One region of the Pantoea sp. CCBC3-3-1 genome, then DNA from elsewhere that is predicted to be linked to it. Evidence: predicted binding sites of a transcription regulator. Region 1 holds the regulator's gene; each other region holds the start of a gene.
What was found. The regulator Fur, encoded in region 1, represses iron uptake genes when iron is present. The targets are predictions, from matches to a motif close to ATAATAATGAGAACNACTATCAA.
Positions count from the first base shown of each region.

Region 1 (5,816 bases):
GCTGGATGACGCGGGCGTAGAGCAGTTTGCGGTTATTGGGCATTCGATGGGCGGAAAAATTGCAATGGCGCTGGCTTCCCTCGCACCAGAACGCGTTGAACAGCTGGTGGTAATTGATATTGCGCCGGTCGCCTACCCTACCCGTCACCATGATGAGATTTTTGCGGCGCTAAATGCGGTAAGCGAAGCCGGCGTCACCTCGCGTAGCGAAGCGGCTGCCCTGATGCGCCAGACAATCAATGAAGAAGGGGTGATTCAATTCCTGTTGAAGTCCTTTCATGAAGGCCGCTGGCGATTTAATGTCCCTGCGCTGTGGCAATGCTATGATCGAATTATCGGCTGGCAACCGCTGCCTGCCTGGCAACGCCCGGCGCTGTTTATTCGCGGTGAACTCTCCGCTTATCTGGCGGAGGAATATCGTGAAGCACTGCTGAAACAGTTCCCTGCGGCACGCGCACATGTGATTGCCGGCGCGGGTCACTGGGTGCATGCAGAAAAACCTGATGCTGTTTTACGCGCTATCAGCCGTTTTTTTGCTCAGCAGAAACAAAAAGGTTGTTAAAAAGCTAAATCATTGTCGTCACGACTTTCACTGGGGTATGATGGCGCGCTAAAATTTTGTCGCTGCCTCAACGACAGTGACATCATGGCTCAATCCATCAGAACTCCAGCCTTTCAGTATCACGATTCTATGGCAAAAGAAAACACGGACCGCACCACGATCGATCTGTTCGCAGATGAGCGTCGCCCGGGACGACCGAAAACCAATCCGCTGACGCGTGATGAGCAGTTGCGTATCAACAAACGCAATCAGCTTAAGCGTGATAAAGTGCGCGGGCTGAAGCGCGTGGAACTGAAAATGAACAGTGACGCGGTTGATGCTCTGAACCAGCTTGCCGAGCAGCGTAATATGAGCCGCAGCGAGCTGATTGAAGAAATGGTGATGGCCCAGCTGGCCCATCCTGAGCGCTAATACGCTCATACAGCGGCAAAGCACAAAGCGACAAATGCGGACGGATTACTGATTTATCCCCCTGAATCTGTCTGCTATCATTGCCGTTAACACAAGCAGGCTAGCCGCCTCCATTATAAGTTTTAAGAGGTTATTAACATCATGGCAATCGTAGGCATTTTCTTTGGCAGCGATACGGGCAATACGGAAAACATTGCAAAAATGATCCAGAAGCAGCTCGGTAAAGAGGTTGCGGAAGTTCATGATATCGCTAAAAGCAGCAAAGAAGACCTTGAAGCCTTTGATATTTTACTGCTGGGCATCCCAACCTGGTATTACGGCGAAGCCCAGTGTGACTGGGACGATTTCTTCCCTACGCTGGAAGAGATCGACTTCAACGGTAAGCTGGTTGCGCTGTTTGGTTGTGGCGATCAGGAAGACTACGCAGAATACTTCTGCGATGCGATGGGCACTATCCGCGATATCATCGAGCCTAACGGCGCGGTCATCGTCGGTCACTGGCCAACCGAAGGATATCATTTTGAAGCCTCTAAAGGGCTGGCGGATGACAATCACTTCCTCGGCCTCGCCATCGATGAAGATCGTCAGCCGGAGTTGACCAACGAACGTACCGAAAAGTGGGTCAAACAGATTTATGAAGAACTCCAGCTGAAAGAGATTCTTGAGGCATAAGGAAAGGGCCTGATGTGCGAGCTATCTCACATCGGGTCACTGTTTTTTCCTATAGAAGTAATAGGTACATATTTGTAACTTTCATCTGCAAAACTGTAGAATAACGCCATCGGTCACCCAGCTCATCAATATGCCTTACGCCCTGGCGGCGGCAGCGATGAGGCAGCGCGAAATGTTAACTCAGCGAAAATGGGTACTTGCTTTCCCGGACGTAACGACTTTTCATCCTTACTTCCCTCAACGGTTGCGCAATCCCGCTGTGGTTTCTATTTCGAAGCATCAGTTCTATAATGAGACGCTCAGCTTTTGCGTCGACCGATGCTCAGGGCTTTTCAGCCACTTAGTGACTAGCAAAGTAACAGGACAATATCCGCATGACTGACAATAACACCGCATTAAAGAAGGCCGGCCTGAAAGTCACGCTTCCCCGACTGAAAATTCTGGAAGTGCTTCAGGAACCAGAGAGCCATCACGTCAGTGCGGAAGATTTATATAAACGCCTGATCGATATGGGCGAAGAAATTGGTCTGGCGACGGTTTACCGCGTTCTGAACCAGTTTGACGACGCGGGTATCGTGACCCGTCATAATTTTGAAGGCGGTAAATCTGTTTTCGAACTGACGCAGCAGCATCATCACGATCATCTTATCTGCCTGGACTGCGGTAAAGTGATCGAGTTCAGCGATGAATCAATCGAAACCCGTCAGCGTGATATCGCCGAACGTCACGGCATCAAGCTCAGCAACCATAGCCTCTATTTGTATGGTCACTGCGCAACCGGCGACTGCCGCGAAGACGAATCACTGCACGATAAGTAAGCTGTGCAAGTAAAGAACCGGTGAAATTCACCGGTTTTTTTTCGTCTGCTGTTCAGATTTTGTAAATCAGTTTGTCAGCGTTTCACTCCGGCTAAAGCGCTTGCCGTCGCTGCTGACCGCTCTCACCATCGCCTTCCCCTTCACCTCAGGTTGCGCGGCCTGGTCATAGCGCTGCCAGCTTTTTCCCTCGTCAAGCGAGTAGTCGATAGCAATCCCTGGCAATGCGATGTTGGCTTCCAGCTTGCCAGCAACGATGCGTGCGCCCGGCACCGGCAGACGGTAGTGAATACCTGATTTATCCAGTTTTGCCAGCTCACGCTGCCCCAACAGATTAGCAAATCGCTGCCAGTCTTTTCGCTGCGCCTGGTGGTCAACATGCGCTGTTTCCCCACCGATATATTCTCTGCCCGGCTGATAATCCTGCTCCCATGCAGCCCGATGCCAGGCCCGCTCGGCAACCGAAACAACGCGAGGAAAGATCATATATTCCATCTGATCGTCGGTCCGCACGGTTTCGCTCCACAGCTGGGCGGATAAGCCATAAGCGCCCGGCCAGGCTTTATCCGATTTCGCGGAAAAAGGTTTGCCGTCGCGGTCTACGGAGGTTTCTGCGTTTTGTGGCAGGTTATTCGGCGCAAAGCTGAACATTTTACGCTCATCGCTAAAGCGCGTTCCCCAGTAGTAACCGCGCTCCAGCGGATTCACCTCATACGGAAAATCCATATAGACATAGTCCGGGTTAGAGACAATGACCTGATAACCTTTGTTCGCCCAGTCATTGGCTGAATCAAAGCCGCCCCAGTACAGCGTATCCCAGAAGTTAACCGCAACGTGCTCCGTGGCAAAGGCCTGAGAACTTTCGGCATCCTTCAGGCCATCCTGCCACGCCTGCATTCTGCCAATGCCGTGCTGTTTCACCTGCTGACTGACCTGTCGCGCAAAGTAGCTGGGCAAATGTTCCATGTCCTCGACTTTGCCATCTTTGATCATGGCCTGACAGACCTGTGATTTCGCCCACGGCTTATCCTCTTTACTCATGTCGAGCAGGCCGGTTCCCGCAACAGGTTTATTTATATCGGAATAGCCGGTGCCGAAACGAATATTTTTGGCCTCGTCACCGCCAAAGTGCCAGGTGTTGATCGGCTGCCCGGCTTCACGATGCATCGCCTGGATTTCACTGATGACTTTATCGGTGAAGCGCAGGGACGAAGCCAGGCAAGGATTAAGATAGCTGGTACGATCGTAGAGCTGTACTGAAGTCGTATTCGAATTATCGGTCGGATCGACCAGACGATACTGGGAGGCTTCAGCGGTTTTCCCTTGTGCCATTAGCCTGTTATAACGTGCCTCCATTGAGATGACGGCTGCGCGCGCGTGCGCAGGCATGTCGATTTCCGGGATCACTTCAATGCCACGCGCCGCCGCATATTTCACTATCGCGATATAATCCTGACGGCTGAAATAGCCGCTACCGTTGTTATCACTTTCCGGCCCTGAACCCAGCTGCGGCAGTAAACAGCGTTGCTCGCTGAGATCGTGACAGCGTTTACTGCCTACCTCGGTCAGTTCCGGCAAGCCGGGGATCTCAATTCTCCAGCCTTCATCATCACTAAGATGGAAATGGAACACGTTGATTTTCCAGGCCGCCAGCTGGTCTAACATGCGCATTATCGCGGCTTTGCTGTGAAAGTTACGAGCCACATCCAGGAAAACGCCACGATACGCAAAGCGTGGGGCGTCACTGGCTTGCAAAGTGGCGATTTTCGCACTGCCGTCGGCAGGAAGCAGCGAGAGGATTGACTGCAAACCATAAAACACGCCGCTCTGATCGTAACCGACCACTTCCGCTTTTTCTTTGCCGATGGTCAGATGATAACCACCCGCAACCGCCAGCGTTTTGCTCAACGTATCCCCCGCAATGCGGGTGGAAATTTTATAGCCCTTCTCCTGCTCTTTCAGTCCCAGTAGCTCAAAACGTTGTTTTACCGCCAGCGCTTTATCAGCAGAAAGCGCAGCCAGATCAAGCCTGACGCCCTTTGACAGATCGGCATCCTCAGGCAGAATGTTAACCTGTAATGGCGTTGGTACAATCTGCCCTCGCAACGCTGAAGCAGGAAGCGGGATCACATCACTGTTTTTCTCAAAGCGGCTGGCAGCGTCCATCAGTACATTTTTATCATCCGCAATACGCTTCCACCGATCGCCGAAAGGCTCGACAAAATTCGTTAGTGTTTCCGAATCAGTGCTGGTGATAACTTTTGGCCTGGCATCCCCCGACGTGACATACCAGCGCGGCATCACGTCAGTGATAAACAGCTGCCAGTATTCATTAATTATCGGGATTTCCACCGATTCACCCGCCGCAAAACCTTTGAATTTTTCTGTAGGTTCCAGTCGCGTTAAGTCCCCAACGATATGCACCATGCGGAACTGGTCGTTTTCCACCTTCAGCGTTTGATGAACGTTAGACATGTAAATTGCCCAGTCCCGACTGTTTATCGCCGGACCTGGATTCGTTAACGTAATGGTAGCCCGGTTACAGGAGGCCCAGTCGGCACCCAGTGCAGCACAATCCACCCCGTGCAGTGCGGCCTGATTATCGGTGACGTTATACTTCACATCGAATTGACTAATCCGATCGACAATTTTCTGGTCCGCAAGCGCGGCATGAGTTCCTGATACTGACATCAACGCTACTGCAACAAGACTGGCTTTGAACCTGTTCATCCGTATTCCTTGTCCGTGAGTAAGAGATTTATTCGATTTCCTGCGCAACATGCCGCACCGGCGCTTATGGCCTGCCCGGCTCAAAAATAGTGAAAGGTGCCATCACAATGAATTTAAGGTCTTTTTCATCCTGGAAAATGTTGCCGTAGCCGCCGCCCCAGCTTGGGATATCGGAATGATTTTGATAGCGGGTATAATGCAGCTTGAATGAGGTGCCTTTGATCGGCCCTTGCTGCACGTTATAGAGCAGATCCAGATTCCAGGCAGACTCTTTCAGCCGGCTGTGTTGGTCATAAAGCGGATTCGTTGAGGGTCGCGCATCCCAGCCGTAGGCATATGACGTTCCAACCGCCCAGCCCGGCAGCTGCCAGTTTTTCAGATCATACATCACGCCAGCGAACAGGGCTTTTTCACCATTGGCATTGAAATCCGAACGCGAGTCCCACCACACGTCAAGCCGTCCATTCGAGCTGGCATAACCGGGCGTCATGCGTTGCAGAAAAAACCCCTGATTGCCGTTGGCTTTGACCATCGTCCCTTCAAGACGAAAATCGAGCGGACCTGCCGTATAGCCCAGCGTCAGTGCCTGTAACCAGGCCAGCCCGTCATACACGTCGTTAGGGTTA
Region 1 is NZ_CP034363.1:1,400,739-1,406,554, reverse strand. It holds gene ybfF (esterase) at 1-562, shown strand, start outside; gene ybfE (LexA regulated protein) at 692-973, shown strand; gene fldA (flavodoxin FldA) at 1,115-1,645, shown strand; gene fur (ferric iron uptake transcriptional regulator) at 2,020-2,463, shown strand; gene EHV07_RS06670 (beta-N-acetylhexosaminidase) at 2,530-5,190, opposite strand; gene EHV07_RS06665 (OprD family outer membrane porin) at 5,255-5,816, opposite strand, start outside.

Region 2 (5,816 bases), 440 kb from region 1:
ATCGCGAAGAAAAAAACCGTCCCCAGGCAAAATATCAGTTTCAACGGGTCTCTTTTGACCTGCTGCAAAAAATGTAGTCGTTTAACATCGGTTTTTTTCAACGAATGAGCATCCTTGAACAATAAATAACAATGTTTTGAAAAATGAACGGCGTTTATTATTAAATAGAATGGGGTTATTTACCAGATAATGCTGACTGCCCGTCACGTTATCAGATTTCTTCGGCACAAAATTTGTTTTACTGATTATCTCCTGCCAGCTTTTTTGGAAAAGCCTCCAGCAGCCAGGCAATAAATACCCGCAGACGCTGCGTTACGTGTCGATTTTGTGGATAAACCACGTGAAAAGGATAAGCGGCAGGCCGCCATTGCGGCATCACTTCCACCAGCAGGCCATCACGCAATGCGGCATTAGCTGCATAAGTAAACGTCTGAATAATCCCCAGGCCGGCAATCGCTGTCGCCAGATGCGCATTGCTCTCGTTAACGCCCATACGCTGATCGATTTTGATTTCAGTTTTGATGCCGTCACGTTCAAACCGAAACGGAAAGGCTTTGCCGTTGTGCGGTGAAAGATAGCTAACCAGCCGGTGGCCGTTTTTAAGCTCTTCCGGATAAGCCGGAATGCCATAAAGCTTCAGATAGGCGGGCGAAGCACAGGTTATCAACGTAGCGAAACCAATATGCCGAGCGATCAGCGAAGAATCATTTAGCGGGCCGCCACGGATCACACAGTCGATATTGTCGCCAATCAAATCGACGGCACGATCCGAGACGCCAAGCGTGAGATAAATATCAGGGTAGCGCGCAACAAACTCAGGCAGCGCGGGAATGAGCACGTCGCGCATCATCGATCCGCCCACATCGATGCGTAGCTGCCCGCTCGGCTTATTCCGCGCAATATCAAAGCAGGCGTCGATATCCTCCAAATCCCGCAGAATACGCGAGGTTTTCTCATAATATTCCTGCCCTTCCGGCGTAACCGTGACACGCCGGGTTGTCCGTTGCAACAGTCGGACGCCAAGATGCGCTTCCAGCTCCTGAACCAGCTTACTCAGGGTAGCGTTAGGCATGGTGAGTGAATCTGCGGCTCGCGTAAAATTTCCCGCTTCCACTACGCGGGCAAAAGCCCGTATCGCCATTAACTGATCCATATCTCACTCCGGGTTAGAGATTCGATTATCCACCTGTGTGAATAGTCATTTTCATTTTACACCGTTTTTCCGCATCGGTTTCAGGACTACTGTTCTTTCATGCCCTGTAGAGCGTGGCAATGTCTTTCAGGGGTTGAAATCAACGTTTAATGACGAGGAAATGAAAATGAATAATCCATTAAGTGGAAAAGTTGCTCTGGTTACCGGCGGCACCACCGGTATTGGTCTGGCAGCGGCTAAAGAGCTGATTGCTCAGGGCGCAAAAGTCTTTATCACCGGTCGTCGTCCGCAGGAACTCGATAAGGCAGTCGCCCTTCTTGGCTCCGCAGCAACCGGCATTCGTGCTGATGTCTCTAAGCTCGGTGATTTGGACGCAATGTACGCGCAGATTGCCAAAAGCGTCGGCCACTTTGACATTCTGGTTGCCAACGCGGGCGGCGGGGATCTGTCGCCGCTGGGTGCCATTACCGAAGAGCATTTTGACACGATTTTTGCCACCAATGTGCGCGGCCTGGTTTTTACCGTGCAGAAAGCGCTGCCATTGCTTGTCGATAACGCCTCGGTAATTCTTACCGGCTCGACCGTTTCCGTTAAGGGTACCGCAGGTTTTAGCGTCTACAGTGCCAGCAAGGCTGCCGTCCGCAACTTTGCCCGCAGCTGGGCGCTGGATTTAAAAGATCGTGGGATCCGCGTCAATGTGGTCAGTCCCGGTCCGATTCGTACGCCGGGTCTGGAAGGGCTGGTCGCCGAAGAGAGCCGACAGGGTCTGTTCGATGCGCTGACGGCTCAGGTTCCGCTTGGTCGCCTGGGCGAACCGAAGGAAGTTGGCACGGTTGTGGCGTTTCTTGCCTCTGATGCCGCCAGTTTTATCAACGCAGCAGAGCTTTTCGTCGATGGTGGTCTGGCACAGATTTAAGCCGCTGAAAGGACTCCCCGACGCCGGTCGGGGAGCTGGCTCAGAACGAATAAGAAAGATTCACAGAATAGTTACGCGCTTCGCCATAGACCGCGTAGTCGCTCAGCCAGGAATAGTAGGTGCGATCGAACAGGTTGTTGACGTTAGCCTGCACCGCCAGCTGTTTAGTAACCTGATAACGGGCAAACAGGTTAGCCAGCGGATAGCTGCTCTGGTAAACGCGCTGCGTCTCGCCATCAGGGCCGGTGACGTCCTGGAAGGTGCGGTTTTGCCAGTTCATACCGCCGCCAATGGTCAGATCTGGCAGCCCCGGCAGACGGTAACGGCCAAACAGCTTGAATGAGGTTTGCGGCATATTGCTGTTAAAGCGGCCTGAAGAATCTCTCGCCACGTAGCGAGTCGCGCCAAACGTCATTTGCAGGTTATCGGTTACGGCTCCGTTTAACTCAAATTCCGCTCCTTTGCTCACCGCGCCTTTTGTAGCCACGTAGGCCTGTTCACTGCTGTTGTTAACAAAATTATTGCCATCCGTCTGGGCAGCATTCTCTTGTTCAATGCGGAACACGGCGAAATTTGACGTCAGACGGCCATCGAACCAGTCGGCTTTCAAACCGGTTTCATAGTTCTTTCCGGTCACCGGCGAGAGGTAGCCGCCGCTGCTGTCGCGCTTCGTTTGCGGCTGGAAAATAGAGGTGTAGCTGGCGTAAGCCGATAAGGTGTCGTTAAGGTCATAAACCAGACCGCCGTAAGGGGTCAGATTATTTTTCCGCATGTCGCCGCTGCTGCCGGTCGTGCTCCACTGGGTATAGCGTACGCCTGCAATTAAAGAGAGCGAATCGGCCAGCGAGAGACGTGCTGCGGTATAAGCAGATTTCTGCCGGACTACGTCATCGGCGTTCTGATACCAGTCGCCCCACTGTGGCTCAACGACTTCGCCGCTCCAGCTGTTGTTCACGCTGCCCATCTGCTCGCTGTCCAGCTCGCCATCTTCACTGTAGGTTTGGTTGTGCTGACGGCTGTAACTGACGCCCGCCATCAGCTGATGCTGACGCCCAAAGAGTTCAAACGGACCGCTGGCGTAAGTATCAACAGAATCGAGCTTGCGCGTTCCCCGGTCACGGCTGCCAAAACCGGTGGTGCCTTCGCCCGTCTCGGCATCCGGGAAGCCTTCGATATAAAGCAGTTTGTCGTTGAACGTTTCTTCCGCATGCGTACCGTTGAGGCGGAAATTCCAGCCGTTATCAAAATTATGGGAAAGAGTGGCAAAAACTTTACGCGAATTCAGATTGTAATGCGTCCAGTCGGCGGCAACGCTGGTGTTGCGGTTGAAATGGGTGCGCGTGCCGTCGCTATACCAGGTGGGCAGCCCGCCCCAGGTCGGGTTGCCGGTATTGCTTTCCTGATAGTCGTAGCCCAGTGAGGCCGTGGTGTTGTCGGTAATATCCGCATCCACCACGCCATACAGAAATTTTTTGCCTTTGTGATAACGGTCCAGCTTGCTGTCCTGATCCTGATAACCGGCAACCACGCGGCCACGCACGGTGCCTTCTTCATTCAGCGGCCCGGAAACATCCGCCACGTAGCGCTGTTTGTTCCAGCTGCCGTAGCTGGCATCCAGATTGCCGGTAAACGTTTTGCTGTCCGCCTGCTTGCGCACCATATTGACGGAAGCCGCCGGGCTGCCTGCGCCGGTCATCAGCCCGGTTGCGCCGCGCACCACCTCAATACGGTCATAAATGGCGGTATCCGAACCTGCATCGCCAAAGTTCCACGTATCGCTGACCGAGGTCGGGATATCATCGAAGGTAAAGTTCGTTATCTGGAAACCGCGTGAAAAGTAGGAAGAGCGTTCGCTGTCAATCACCTCGGTGGCTATGCCGGTGGTGTTATCCAGCACCTCGCCTACCGATTGTAAATTCTGATCCTGCATACGCTGTTTCGTTACCACGCTGAGAGACTGCGGGACATCGCGTGGCGTGAGCAGCATTTTGGTTCCTGCACGGGTGGTTTGAACCGCATAGTCCTGCTGCTCAGCACTGTTATCCGCACTGGCGCTCACGACCATATCTTGCTGTGCTGCTGTCGTGGTATCAATCGCCGCAGCGTGTGCGGGATGGATAACGGTTTGAATGGCCAGCGTCAGTAACGAAACGGTGAAGGTCTGTTTAATGGTCAACGTGCGTCCCGCCGCGTCGCCTTCCCTGCTTTTAAAAGACATAAAAACCCTTTGATTGTTTGTTATACGCAGCCCAAGGCGCTTCTTTTGTTATTGTCCTGCCACCAGCATCCCGCGCACACCCGCACGCTTAGGTATCGGTCAGGTAACAGGCGACTGATGAGAATCAGAATGATAATTATTTGCTTTACAGACGTCGCCAGCGTTATGCACTTAAGATGTAACAATTTGTTATTACAGCCTTCTCTGACCGTTACGCCGCCGTGTGACGGGCAGCGAGCTAACAACAAAATAGTCATCCAACGCCGAATGTTGCATTTACTTAGATTTTGTTAATGCGTATGATTCTCATTCTTTTTATCACGCAAAGGCTGGCAACGCCTTGCCAGCGTTAGTTTTTATTATCGGGGTTTACATGAAATCTTTGCTCAGTCAGCGTAAAGCTGTGGTTGCGCTCGCGGTTGTTGCCGCTTTCAGCCTGACCGCCTGTCAGGCACCAGCAGGCAAAACCGCCGCGCCAACGGCGGCGTCAAAACCCGCAGCGACTCAGGTTTCTCAGCGCCTTATCGGCAATGGCCTGTATGAAATGGCGGCGGTTCCCGCGGCTAATGCGCTGTATGTTGCCAGTGCACAATCGTTTAAGGACGTTAACGGCGGCGTGATCTACCGTCTTGATCCGACTTCACTGGCTGATAAAGGTGAAACCCATACCGATCTGAAAAACTTTGCCATGGCGACCGATCCTGACGGCAGCGTGTTCTACACCACCAATACGCTGGATGGCGGCGTCTCCAAGGTAGAGGCTAAAAGCGGCAAGGTTTTACAGCGCCTGATGTTCAGCGAGAAAGGCCCGGATGGCGATGCGTTAGGCGCGCGTGAAGTTTTCTGGCATGAGGGAATGCTCTATATCGGCGGCGTGGGCGATCCAGGATTGATTTGGGTGGTCGATGCCAAAACTATGAAGCTGAAAACGCGCATTCGCAATGCCGGGAAGTGGGTTACGGGCATCATCTGGTCTGCGACAACCGATCGGATTTATGCGGCAAACGGCGGCGGCGAGATCCTCGTCATCAATCCGCATACGCATAAAATCGAGAAGCGCCTGACCGCAGGCGATGGCAAAGCTTATCTGTTCCTCAACCTGGCGTCCGATCCGGCTACCGGACGGCTGTTCGTGACCGATGATTCCAAAGCGAAAACTACTCTGGTATTTGACGAACGCAGCGGCAAGGTCATTAAGCGCATTGAAGGCGACGCGCTGGGTATTAAATTCAATGCCAAACGCAATGAAATTTACATCAGCCAGCGTGAATCGAAGAAAGTCTTGCAGCTCGATGCCACCAGCTATGCGGTGAAAAACAGCTGGTCGTTCGACAGTCATCCTAACAGCCTGCTGGTTTCAGACGACGGTCAGACGCTGTATGTCACGTTGAAGCAAGATTTCAACAAGGACAATTCCACCAAAGGTCTGGACAGCGTGGCACGCATCTCGCTGAAATAATTTGCTGGATTTTGCTATCAGCACGGCGCCCGCGGGTGCCGTGCTTATCATGTTTTCAGCCGATCTTGCG
Region 2 is NZ_CP034363.1:1,837,678-1,843,493, reverse strand. It holds gene EHV07_RS08795 (hypothetical protein) at 1-44, opposite strand, end outside; gene EHV07_RS08790 (LysR family transcriptional regulator) at 239-1,153, opposite strand; gene EHV07_RS08785 (SDR family NAD(P)-dependent oxidoreductase) at 1,320-2,069, shown strand; gene fhuE (ferric-rhodotorulic acid/ferric-coprogen receptor FhuE) at 2,110-4,287, opposite strand; gene EHV07_RS08775 (YncE family protein) at 4,661-5,746, shown strand; gene EHV07_RS08770 (FUSC family protein) at 5,794-5,816, opposite strand, start outside.
Region 2: the regulator Fur is predicted to act here: its motif matches at 4,405-4,427, upstream of fhuE (ferric-rhodotorulic acid/ferric-coprogen receptor FhuE).

Region 3 (5,816 bases), 350 kb from region 1:
TCATTAACGCCAACTGTAATGCCCATCAGCCTTTTCCTTATTGACCCAGTGTCAGGGTTTTCATCATCATTTGTTTAACGGTATTCAGGACTTCAACGTTGGCCTGATAACTGCGTGATGCCGACATGGTGTTAACGGTCTCGCCGACGACATCCACGTTTGGCATCTTCACGTAACCTTTTGCGTCCGCCATCGGATTACCCGGTTCGTACACCAGTTTTGCCGGCGTTGGGTCATCAATAACCTGCGCGACCTTTACGCCGCCGGTTGCTGCACCCGGTGCGGCATCGGTCTGGAAAACCACCTGCTTCGCGACATAAGGCTGGCCGTCTGGTCCGGTCACGCTGTCGGCGTTAGCCAGGTTACTGGCGGCAACGTTCAGACGCTGTGACTGGGCAGCCATGGCCGAGCCGGAGATATTAAAAATATTCAGTAAAGACATAACTTATTGCCCCTGTAGCACGGACATCATGCTTTTGATTTGTCCGGTGATAACCGTCAAATCGGTCTGGTATTTCAGGCTGTTGTCCGCGAACTCGGTACGTTCCCGGTCCATATCAACCGTGTTGCCGTCCAGCGAGGGCTGGTCAGGCACTCTGTACATCAAATCCATCGACGCAGGTTCCTGTGATTGTCCCGCGATATGGCGAGATGACGTCACCGCCATCGACATGCCCGCACCCTGCGACCGCCCCTGCTCCATTACCTTGTTCATCTGGCTGGCGAAATCGATATCGCGCGCCTGATAACCTGGGGTATCCGCATTGGCGATATTCGATGCCAGGATTTCCTGCCGCTGGGCACGCAGATTTAACGCTTCTGTGTTAAACCGCAGTGCTGCATCCAGTTTGTCGAGCATGCTTCCTCCGCAATATGAAAATTCAGTGAGGAGAGAATAACCTTCTCGGATTATTCCGATCGTTTGAATAGCGCTAAAAATCGTCGTTAATTTGCGCCTTGACATTGCAGCCCCGTGCGTAGAATTGCTGCCATGTTGTACGGGGGATAAAGCAATGCGTGGTGTGAACTTCTTTCTGATGGGGCTGAGCCTGGTGACGATGTCAGTCAGCGCGGCCGATTTAACCGCTCAGCTCACTGATTTTTTTAAAGCTCGCTATGGGGAAAACGGCACGGGTGCCGATACCCTGACCGTGGTGGTGAAAACGCCGCAGGCGCAGTGGCCCACGTGTGAAGCGCCGCAATTCTCCTTACCGGGCAATAGCCGGATGTGGGGCAACTTAAGCGTGGCCGCAAATTGCGATCGGAACCGTCGCTATATTCAGGTACAGATTCAGGTTACAGGTGATTATCTGGTTGCTGCGCGCATGGTCGCTCGCGGTACTGCCATTACCGCAGATGATGTGAAAACAGCCCATGGTCGACTGGACACGCTGCCCGCAATGGCCGTGACCTCGATGACCGACGTCGTTGACGCGGTGACGCTGCGGGATATCCCTCCCGGCCAGCCGCTAACAAAGATGATGGTCCGCCAGCCGTGGAAGGTTAAAGCGGGCGATAACGTGAACGTTACCGCCAGCGGCGACGGATTTAACGTGACCAGTGAGGGTCGGGCGATGAATAATGCCACCGCCGCACAGCTGGTCCGGGTAAGATTAAACTCCGGGCAGATTGTCAGCGGCAAAGTAGGCGGGGATGGGAATATTCTTATATCGTTATAAAGCGCTTATAAAGCCCTAAAGATGACCTCATCTCTGCCGATAGTGTAAATAACAGACGCAATACACTTATCTTATTATCAGGCAACAGATCGCCTGAGCATACAGGAGTCAGATATGAGCATCGACAGAACTCAACCGATGAAACCGGCCAGTACGGTACAGCAGCGTGAGACTAACGAGGTTATCACGCCTAAAGCACGTCCGGTCGAGACGAAAACGACTGAATCCGCCGGTACTCAGGTAGTACTGAGTGGTGCACAGTCTCAGTTAACTAAAAACAGCGCGCAGGATATCAACACTGCCCGCGTTGAACAGTTAAAAACCGCCATCAAAAACGGCGAACTGAAAATGGATACCGGCAAAATCGCCGATGCTCTGATTCAGCAAGCTAAAGACTCTATAGAAGGTAAATAAGTCAATGAATAAGCTGCCAGGCGCCCTTGATAAAATGTTGGAAGTACTGACCACACTGGCTGAAGTGATGATGGCAGAGCAGCAGCAGCTGTCAGGTGGCCAGATCAACAGCAGCTTACTTCAACGCATTACCGAAGATAAAAGCTCTCTGCTCGGCACGCTCAATTTTATTGAGCAGCTGCGTCGGGATGCCGATAAAGAAGTGGGTGTTCATGCGCCTTACAGCAATCAGCCCGATCTGGCCCGCCGCTGGGCTGCGATTCAGGAGCAAACCGTAAGATTGCGCGATATGAATCTTCATAACGGTTTGCTGCTCAATCACCAGATCAGCTTTACCGAACAGGCGATTGAAGTGCTGAAACCACACCATACGCAGAAGTTCTATGGCCCAAACGGTCAGGCGACATCCAGCAGCTTTATTAGCCGTAAGGTGTAAGCCAGCGCATTACCTGCGCCCCACTTCCTGAACTGCTCCCGAAAAGTTGGTAATCAACTGAGTCAGGAGCAGTTTTTTTATGCTGAATAAACGAAATGCATTAGCCTTATCTCATCCTGCCGGAAAAGAGTTGATTGTAATTAATAATCATTCTCATTATAGTTTGTGTTTTCATTTATAGCACACAGGCAGGTGTTTAATACCATTATGAAAATTGCGTATAAATATTCTTTACTGGCTTCGCTTATTGCATGCAGTCAGGGATTTTCTCTGGCAATGGCCAATGAAAATACAGGGATTAAACAGCAGACCAGTAATAAAGAAAATAGTAACGAACTGGCTGTTACTAATAATAAAAGCAGCAGCGAAAATACGCTGGTCGTCACGGCCAGGGAACAGACATTACAGGCGCCCGGCGTCTCCATTATCGACAGTCAGGCCATTAAAAAGCATCCCATTCAACGTGACGTCGCTGAGATTATTCGCACCATGCCTGGCGTAAATCTTACCGGCAACTCCAACAGCGGTCAGCGCGGTAATAACCGACAAATTGATATTCGTGGCATGGGCCCGGAAAATACCCTCATTCTGGTTGATGGTATGCCGGTCGGCAGCCGTAATTCGGTGCGGTTTGGCTGGAGCGACGAGCGTGATACTCGCGGCGACACCAACTGGGTGCCGCCGGAAATGATCGACCACATTGAGGTTATCCGTGGCCCGGCCGCAGCGCTCTACGGCAATGGCGCAATGGGCGGCGTGGTAAATATTATTACCAAACCGACAACAGATGCCTGGCACGGTAACTTTAATACCTACCTCAATATGCCGGAGCATAAATCTGAGGGCACCACCAAACGTTATAACGCCAGCTTAAGCGGCGCGCTGGCGGATAATCTTACCCTGCGCCTGTATGGCAACTGGAATAAAACGCAGGCAGATGCCCAGGATATAAATGAAAGCCACACCACGCCGCGTATCGGATCCTATGCCGGATCTTATCCGTCAGGTCGCGAAGGCTTTATTAATAAAGATATCCATTCCGCCCTGCGCTGGGAATTTATGCCGCAGCAGGCGCTGGAGCTGGATACCGGCTTTAGCCGTCAGGGCAATCTCTATGCGGGTGATACGCAGAACACCAACAGCAATGCGCTGGTGAAGAAATATTACGGCAAAGAAACAAACGTGCTTTATCGTCAGTCGCTCAGCCTGAAATATACCGGGGCGTGGGATAACGGCGTGACCACCAGCAACTACGTTCAGTTTGAAAAGACGCGTAATACCCGGCTCAATGAGGGATTATCGGGTGGGATCGCCGGGATCTTCAGCCCCTCTGACGAAGGTTTCTCCACCATCACGCTGTATGACACTAACCTACATTCAGATGTGAATATTCCCTTCGACCTGTGGGTTAACCAGACGCTAACGCTGGGCGCGGAGATGAATCATCAGGCGATGCGAGATCCCTCGTCGAATACTGAATCTACCACGGCCGGAGGCTCGGTAGAGGGAATTGCTGACTCGGGGCGTAATATCTACAGCTCGGCCGATATCTATGGCCTCTACACCGAAGACAATATTGAACTGACGGATTCAACGCTGCTGACGCCGGGTATCCGTTTTAATCATCAGAGCATCACCGGAAGCAACTGGAGTCCGGCGCTGAATTTATCGCAGGAATTGGGCAGCGATTTCACTTTGAAGCTGGGTATTGCCCGTGCCTGGAAAGCGCCGAACCTGTACCAGACCAATCCTAACTATCTGTTATTCAGTAAAGGCCAGGGCTGCTATGACAGCGCCGGCTACTGCTACCTACAGGGAAATAGCGATCTGAAGGCGGAGACCAGCGTCAATAAAGAGATTGGCATTGAGTATCACCACGAAGAGGTGCAGGCCGGTCTGACCTGGTATCGCAACGACTACCACGACAAAATCGAAGCGGGTTATTCGGCGGAATACACCAACGGCACCTCGGATGTTTATAAGTGGGAAAACGTACCTAAAGCGGTGGTTGAGGGGTTGGAAGGGACGCTTAACTTCCCGATCGCCGGGTCCGTTTCGATGAAAAACAACTTCACTTATATTATCGAAAACCAAAACAAAACCACCGGCGATTACCTGTCGATCATCCCGAAATACACCATCAACTCGACGCTGGACTGGCAGGCCACGAACGATCTCTCCTTGCAGGGAACGCTAACCTGGTACGGCCGCCAGAAGCCGAAAAAATATAACTACAAAGGAGAAGCCACCTCCGGCAGCGAAACCCGGCAGGTTAAGCCTTATGCGCTGGTTGGCGTAAGCGGCACCTATGCCGTGACGAAATATATGGATGTCACGGCCGGTATTGATAACCTGTTCGATAAACGTCACTTCCGTGAAGGCAACGCCCAAAGCACCGGAAACGCGACAACAGGTGCATACCTGTGGGGCGCGGGTGCCAATACCTATAATGAACCGGGCCGCACTTATTATATGGAGCTGGGCCTGCATTTCTGATCCCGAAGCTGGGATCGGTTTGATAAAGCTGCGGGAACCGCTCCGCAGCATTCGAGAAAGAGTAAATGGTGAGAGTGTGTCAATGAGTTACCGGTTAAACCACAAAAACTGCCGCAATGCTTTACGTCTTGCCGCCTTCTTCTTTACCTTCCTGTTTGCCATAAAGAGTGATGCCAGACCCGATATGACCCCGCTTGGCCCCAATATCGCGGATAAAGGATCCCTGTTTTATCACTTCTCCGTTAACGAATTCGACTCTGCGGATGGCAAAAGGCATTACAAAGTCTGGACCGGCGTGCCCAATAAAACGCCGCCGCCGTCCGGCTTTCCGATCCTTTACCTGCTGGATGGGAATGCGGTGATGGACAGATTATCTGAGCCATTACTGAAGAAACTGTCAGAAAATAATCCACCGGTTATCGCCGCGGTAGGTTATCAGACGGTTGAGCCTTTTGAGCTTAACGCCCGATCGTTTGACTACACGCCACCGGTGACAGCAAGGGGTAAGCCTTGCCAACAGCAGCGCAGCAGAGAGTGCGGCGGCAGTATCATTTTCCAACATCTGCTGGAAGCGACAATCGCACCCGTTGCGGAACGAGGCTTGAACATTGATACACATAAACGTGGGGTTTGGGGACATTCTCTCGGCGGCCTGTATGTGCTTAACGCCTATTTGTCCTCGTCGTTATTTACTGTTTTTTATTCGACCAGTCCGACGTTAAACAGTGAATATGTTGATTTACTTAAAATGCTCGGGGCCGTCAACCGTCAGCAATACGACCACAAGCAGC
Region 3 is NZ_CP034363.1:1,750,567-1,756,382, reverse strand. It holds gene flgD (flagellar hook assembly protein FlgD) at 1-26, opposite strand, end outside; gene flgC (flagellar basal body rod protein FlgC) at 38-442, opposite strand; gene flgB (flagellar basal body rod protein FlgB) at 446-859, opposite strand; gene flgA (flagellar basal body P-ring formation chaperone FlgA) at 1,014-1,679, shown strand; gene flgM (flagellar biosynthesis anti-sigma factor FlgM) at 1,794-2,093, shown strand; gene flgN (flagellar export chaperone FlgN) at 2,098-2,529, shown strand; gene EHV07_RS08335 (TonB-dependent siderophore receptor) at 2,737-5,025, shown strand; gene EHV07_RS08330 (alpha/beta hydrolase) at 5,108-5,816, shown strand, end outside.
Region 3: the regulator Fur is predicted to act here: its motif matches at 2,670-2,692, upstream of EHV07_RS08335 (TonB-dependent siderophore receptor).

Region 4 (5,816 bases), 1.0 Mb from region 1:
CGAAATCATCGATCACGGCGTGACGCTGGCACAGCAGGTTGCAGAGTATGTGACCACGCAGGCCTCGCTTGAGCTGGTTATGCAGCCGCAGCTGGCAAGCGTCCTGTTCCGTTTCCGTCCTGCTCAGCTGGCAAACATCAGCGATGCCGCTATCGCGCTGCTGAACCAACAGATCGGCGACGCCCTGCTGGATTCAGGCCGTGCCAACGTTGGCGTAACCGAGCATGGTGGCGTGACCTGCCTGAAATTGACCCTGCTGAACCCAACGGTGACGCTGGAAGACATTAAGGTGCTGCTGGCGCTGGTAGAGAAAACGGCTCAGCCTTTGCTGTAATCTTTTCTGCGTTAAACAAAAAGCCGATAACAAATGTTATCGGCTTTTTTTATCGCTGCTTTTCAGTGCATCACTAATCAGAAGTGATAGCTGGCGGTCAGTGAGAAGTTACGCGGTTCGCCGTAGACGATATAGTTACCGACGTTGGTGTCGTATTCTTTATCAAACAGGTTGTTCAGGTTGGCCTGCAATGTGAGCTGTTTGGTCAGCTGGTAACGGCCAAACAGGTTCACCAGTGCATAGCTGCCCTGCTCTGCATGCCAGGTGCCGTTGCCTTCCGGTGCATCAACATCATCCCAGACGTGCGTCTGCCAGTTAACGCCGCCGCCAACGGTCAGTGCCTGCAACATTGGCAGACGATAGCTGGTAAACATTTTCAGCTGGGTACGCGGTAAGGTTGGGTTCACCGCTGTGCCATCGCGCTCTTCTGCAATATAGCGCGTGCCGCCGACGGTCATCTGCCAGTTATCGGTTATCGCGCCATTCACTTCAAACTCAACGCCACGGCTTACGGTACCTGATTTACCGACGTAAGCGGTATCGTTAGAGCCTGCGATAGTTTGGTTGGTGCTTTGCGCCACGTTATCCAGTTCTGAGCGGAAAACGGTCAGTGAGGTGGTCAGGCGGCTGTTAAACCAGTCTGATTTCAGGCCCGCTTCGTAGTTTTTGCCCACCACCGGTGCCAGGTAGCTGCCGTTGATATCACGATAGGATTGCGGCTGGAACACAGAGGTATAACTGCCGTAGGCGGACCAGTTTTCGTCGATGTCATAGATCAGGCCAGCGTAGGGCGTAATGTTATTTTTTTCGACGTTTTCAGTCAGCGTGTTGGTGCTCCAGCGCGTATAGCGCGCGCCGAGGATCAGGTGCAGCGGATCGGCCAGTGAAATACGGGTAGCGACGTAGGCGGATTTCTGGCGCGTGGTGTCATCCTGCGACAGCGATCGTTCGCCCCAGTCAGTTTCTGGATACTGGCTGTTGTAGCTGTTGAAGTCGCCCAGCGATTCGGAAGAGATATTATCAAAGGCGCTGTAGTAGGTATTTTCCTGCTTGCTGTAGCTCACGCCCGCCATCAGTTCATGCTGACGACCAAACAGTTGATAAGGGCCGCTGGCAAACGTATCGACAGAATTTATTTTACGTTTGCCGGTGTTGTAGCCCGTGCCGCCAACGACCGGGTAATCAGCATAAGAGGAAACGCCGGCGCCGGTGTTTTTATCGAAGAAACCGTTGATATAGAGCTGTCGGCTGTCGAGATAGGTTTCGTTATGGGTGCCGTTCAGGGTTAGCTGCCAGCCGTTATCAAAGCTCTGCTTCAGCGTCACGAACGCTTTTTTACTCTCTTTGTCGTTATAGGCCCAGTCAGGCGCGGTATTAAATCCGCGACGGTAATGGGTCAGGCTGCCGTCGGTATACCAGCGCGGCGCCCCGCCCCAGGTTGGACTGTCGGCATTCACTTCCTGATATTCGTAGCCCACTGAAAGTAAAGTAGAATCCGTCAGGTCGGCATCGACCACGCCATAAATAAATTTCTTCTCGGCGCTGTAGCGCTCCACGAAGCTGTCGTTATCCTGATAACCGGCAACCAGGCGACCGCGAACGTTGCCCGACTCACTCAGCGGCGCAGACAAATCAGCGACATAGCGCTGTTTGTTCCAGCTACCGTAAGTCGCGGAAACGTCGCCGGTGAATTCTTTGCTGTCGGCATGCTTGCGCACCATATTAACCGCGGCGGAAGGATTCCCCGCGCCGGTCATCAGGCCGGTTGCGCCGCGCACCACCTCAACACGCTCATATAGCGCCGTATCGGTCTGGGAATCGCCCAGGTTCCAGCGCCCTTCAAAGACGGTTGGAATGCCATCGACCATATAGTTGTCGATTAAAAAACCGCGCGAGTAATACGTTTTGCGGTCCATATCCGCACCAGAAACGCTTTCCTGAATCGCGGTGGTGTTATTCAGTACCTGCCCCAGAGACTGAAGCTGCTGATCCTGCATGCGCTGCTTGCTGATAATACTGACCGATTGAGGAATATCACGCGCCGTCAGAGACATTTTGGTGCCGGCGTTAGTGACCGGCACGCTGTAATCGGTAGCGGCAGTGTCGCTGGCACTATTGGCCGTGGCGTCTACCGTCAGGGTCTGCTGTTCTTTTGTCACTTCTGCCGCTGAGGCGTGCGGCATTTGAATAGCGACAGCGACCAGCGCAGCGACGACGGAATAAGGCGTGCCGGTTTTGAGGCTACAACAGCTACTTTCCCTGATACGGTTTAAGTCAAAAAACATCTTATTTCCTCAAAAGAATTTTTATTGTGTTTTATTTAAACGCCTGTCGAATGGCGCTCAGCCACGCTTAACAACTCGCCGGACTAAAGGCGGCGATCCCCCTGTACCTGAAGAGGTTTTTCTGCTTTCCGCCCCGCGGGCACCCACAGAGACGCCAGTCCATAAATGCGAATGAGAACTATAATTTTTTTTATTTAGCATGTAAAAGATTATTAATGAACTTTTCAGGATTTTGTTAGTCCCCTGTTAAGCTCGTCTAAAGGTATGAAGGTTGAGTGAGTGGTGTTTAAAAGAAATAGATATGTATGTTGTAACTAAATATGGGCGGAGCCACCCGCTCTTCGCTGAACGTGTCGGCTGCCACGCCGGGTTCCGTCACAAAAGAATCCTCTTAATGTTTCCTTAATATAAACCTGAGAAACTCCTCAGACGACATAGAGGAGTTTCCGATGAAATCTGCACGCATCCGTCCGGCCAGTGAATATGCCACCGCGCTGTTTTGCGCCCTGGTGATCGTCTCTTTTCTGAAAATCTGGTTCACCACCTTTTAGCGCCCCGCTTCTCAGCCGCCAGAGGTAAAGGTTATCCTGGCGGAACAGCCATGCTGCTCGCGACGATTTTCAAGGAAAAAGTGAGCCTGATGCAGTTGGGCAATGCGGGTGACAATACTCAGTCCCAGCCCAATCCCGCCGTAACGGCTGTCCATACGGACAAAAGCTTTGGTCAGTTCGCCGCTTTTACTCTCATCAATGCCCGGTCCCTGATCTTCCACCACCATTGCTGGCGCAGGCTGATGATCAATCCGAAGCGTGATAACCGTTCCTTCCGGGCTATAGCGATGGGCGTTCTCAACCAGATTACGTAACAGAACCCGTAACAACGTGGCGTCGCCGCGAACGCTCACCGCTGTGGTAAAGTCCATTTTCAGGGTCTGCTGACGCTGTGCCAGCATGGTGTGCAGTTCATGCTCCATTGGGATCGCCACATCCTCCACCAGCGAGACGTTCTGATAATTACCGGAAGTGAACGACTGACCCACCCGCGCCAGCTGCAACAGCTGCGAAACGCTGTTGGTCATCTGATCCAGCCGTTGCAGCAGCGGTTTGACGTTAATATTATTTTTTTTCTCAATCAGTTCCAGATGCAGGCGAAGCCCTGCCAGCGGCGTGCGTAGCTCGTGCGCCACGTCAGCGGTGAACATTCTTTCACGTTCTATACTGGTGGTTAAACGAGAGACCAGCTGATTAATCGCCAGGGTAACGGCATCCACTTCATTAACCGACCGGCGAAGATTGATCGGGTCGAGATCGTCGTCCCGGCGATTCTCAAGATGATGCTGAAGCTCATATAAGGGGCGGGTGATCCATTTCACCGCCTGATAGCAAATCAGCAGCGTCATGGCGATCATAATCAGGCTGGGCAAGGCCAGACTCGCTACCGCTTCATGGATCTCTTTCTCAACATGCTTGTGCTGATCGTGCTTGTGAACTTCCGCATCCACCAGCAGCTGAATTTGTTCTTTGCTTTCATGCCACAGCCAGGCGACGCTGATAACCTGACAAAAAAGCAGGATCAGGCCAATGACCAACAGCAGACGAAAGCGTATCGTGCTGCTACTCCGTTTTAGCTCGGACAGGTGTTTCATTCAGGTTTTCCGCACGTTTCCGCCGTTATCAGCGCATAACCAAACCCCCGTAGCGTGCGAATTGACGATTTGCCAATCTTCTCGCGAAGGTTATGGATATGCACTTCAAGGGTGTTCGTTGACGGCTCCGTTTCCCAGTTATAGATATCATTGTAAAGCACTTCGCGGTGTACCGGCTTACTTGCTTTCAGCATCAGCCTGGAGAGAATGGCATACTCTTTTGGCGTTAAGTCCAGCAGCTCACCGGAAAAATGAATCTGACGGTGCGCCATATCCAGCGACAGATTGCCAGCCTCAATGCGGCTGTCACCCTGATTCACGTGTCGGCGGATCAGCGCGCGAATACGTGCCAGCAGCTCGTCCAGGGCAAAAGGCTTAATTAAATAGTCGTCAGCACCCGCGTCGAGGCCCGCAATACGTTCCTGTACGGTATCCCTTGCGGTCAGGATCAGTACCGGCAGCTTTATTTTCTGTCGTCGCTGCCGCAACAGCAGATGCAGGCCATCCTCATCGGGCAATCCCAGATCCAGCACCAGCAGGCTGTACAGCCCGCTCGCCAGATGCGCTTCCGCCTCGCGAACGCTAGTGACACCGTCACAGACATAGCCTTCACCTTCCAGCGCGATAATCAGCCCCTGCAACAGCAAGGCATCGTCTTCAACTACCAGTATTTTCATTTACGCTTTACTCCGACAGGCCGTCAGAATGTCATCGGAAGTCATGTACTCACGGGTCATCGTCCCCGTCAGGCCCAGTACCGTTGAAAAAAGATTATCCTGGGAAAAATGTTGCGTCGCGGCTGCTTTATTCAGACACCGCGTGTCCACAGCATAGCGTTTCTGATAGTCAGGAGATAACCAAATCACCATGGGAACATGCTTTTGCGCTTCTGGTGCAATGGCGTAAGGCATGCCGTGCAGATAAACGCCGTTCTCGCCCAGCGATTCGCCATGATCGGAGAGATAGACCAGGCTGGTGGTAAAGCGATCCTGATGAGCCTGTAGCAGCCTGATGGCCCGATCGACGATGTAATCTGCATAGAGCAGCGTGTTGTCATAGGTGTTAATCAGCTGCTGCTGAGAACAGGTCTGAATCTCATTGGTGTCACACGTCGGCGTAAACTGACGAAACGCGGGCGGATAGCGATGGTAATATGTTGGACCGTGGCTACCAATGGTATGCAGCACGATAACGCCGTTGCCTTTCAGCCGGTCGATATACGCCTCCAGCCCGTGGAACAGGACGTCGTCATAGCATTCGCCATCAATACACATTCCGGGAAGGTTAAGGCGGGTCATATCCTGATGCGGCACGCGGTCGCAGGCACCTTTACAGCCGCCGTCGTTTTCATTCCACAACACATTGATCCCGGCTCGCTGAATGATATCCAGTAAGCCTTCCTGATGGCTGGCCAGCGCATCATCATAATGCGCACGCGGCATATTCGAAAACATGCACGGAACTGACACCGCCGTCGAGGTGCCACAGGACACGGTATTCGGGAAGCCGATAACGTCATCGTTAGCCAGTCGCGGCGTCGTCTGACGTTCGT
Region 4 is NZ_CP034363.1:2,411,340-2,417,155, forward strand. It holds gene EHV07_RS11265 (aspartate aminotransferase family protein) at 1-334, shown strand, start outside; gene fhuE (ferric-rhodotorulic acid/ferric-coprogen receptor FhuE) at 412-2,619, opposite strand; gene pmrB (two-component system sensor histidine kinase PmrB) at 3,182-4,264, opposite strand; gene pmrA (two-component system response regulator PmrA) at 4,261-4,941, opposite strand; gene eptA (phosphoethanolamine transferase EptA) at 4,942-5,816, opposite strand, start outside.
Region 4: the regulator Fur is predicted to act here: its motif matches at 2,785-2,807, upstream of fhuE (ferric-rhodotorulic acid/ferric-coprogen receptor FhuE).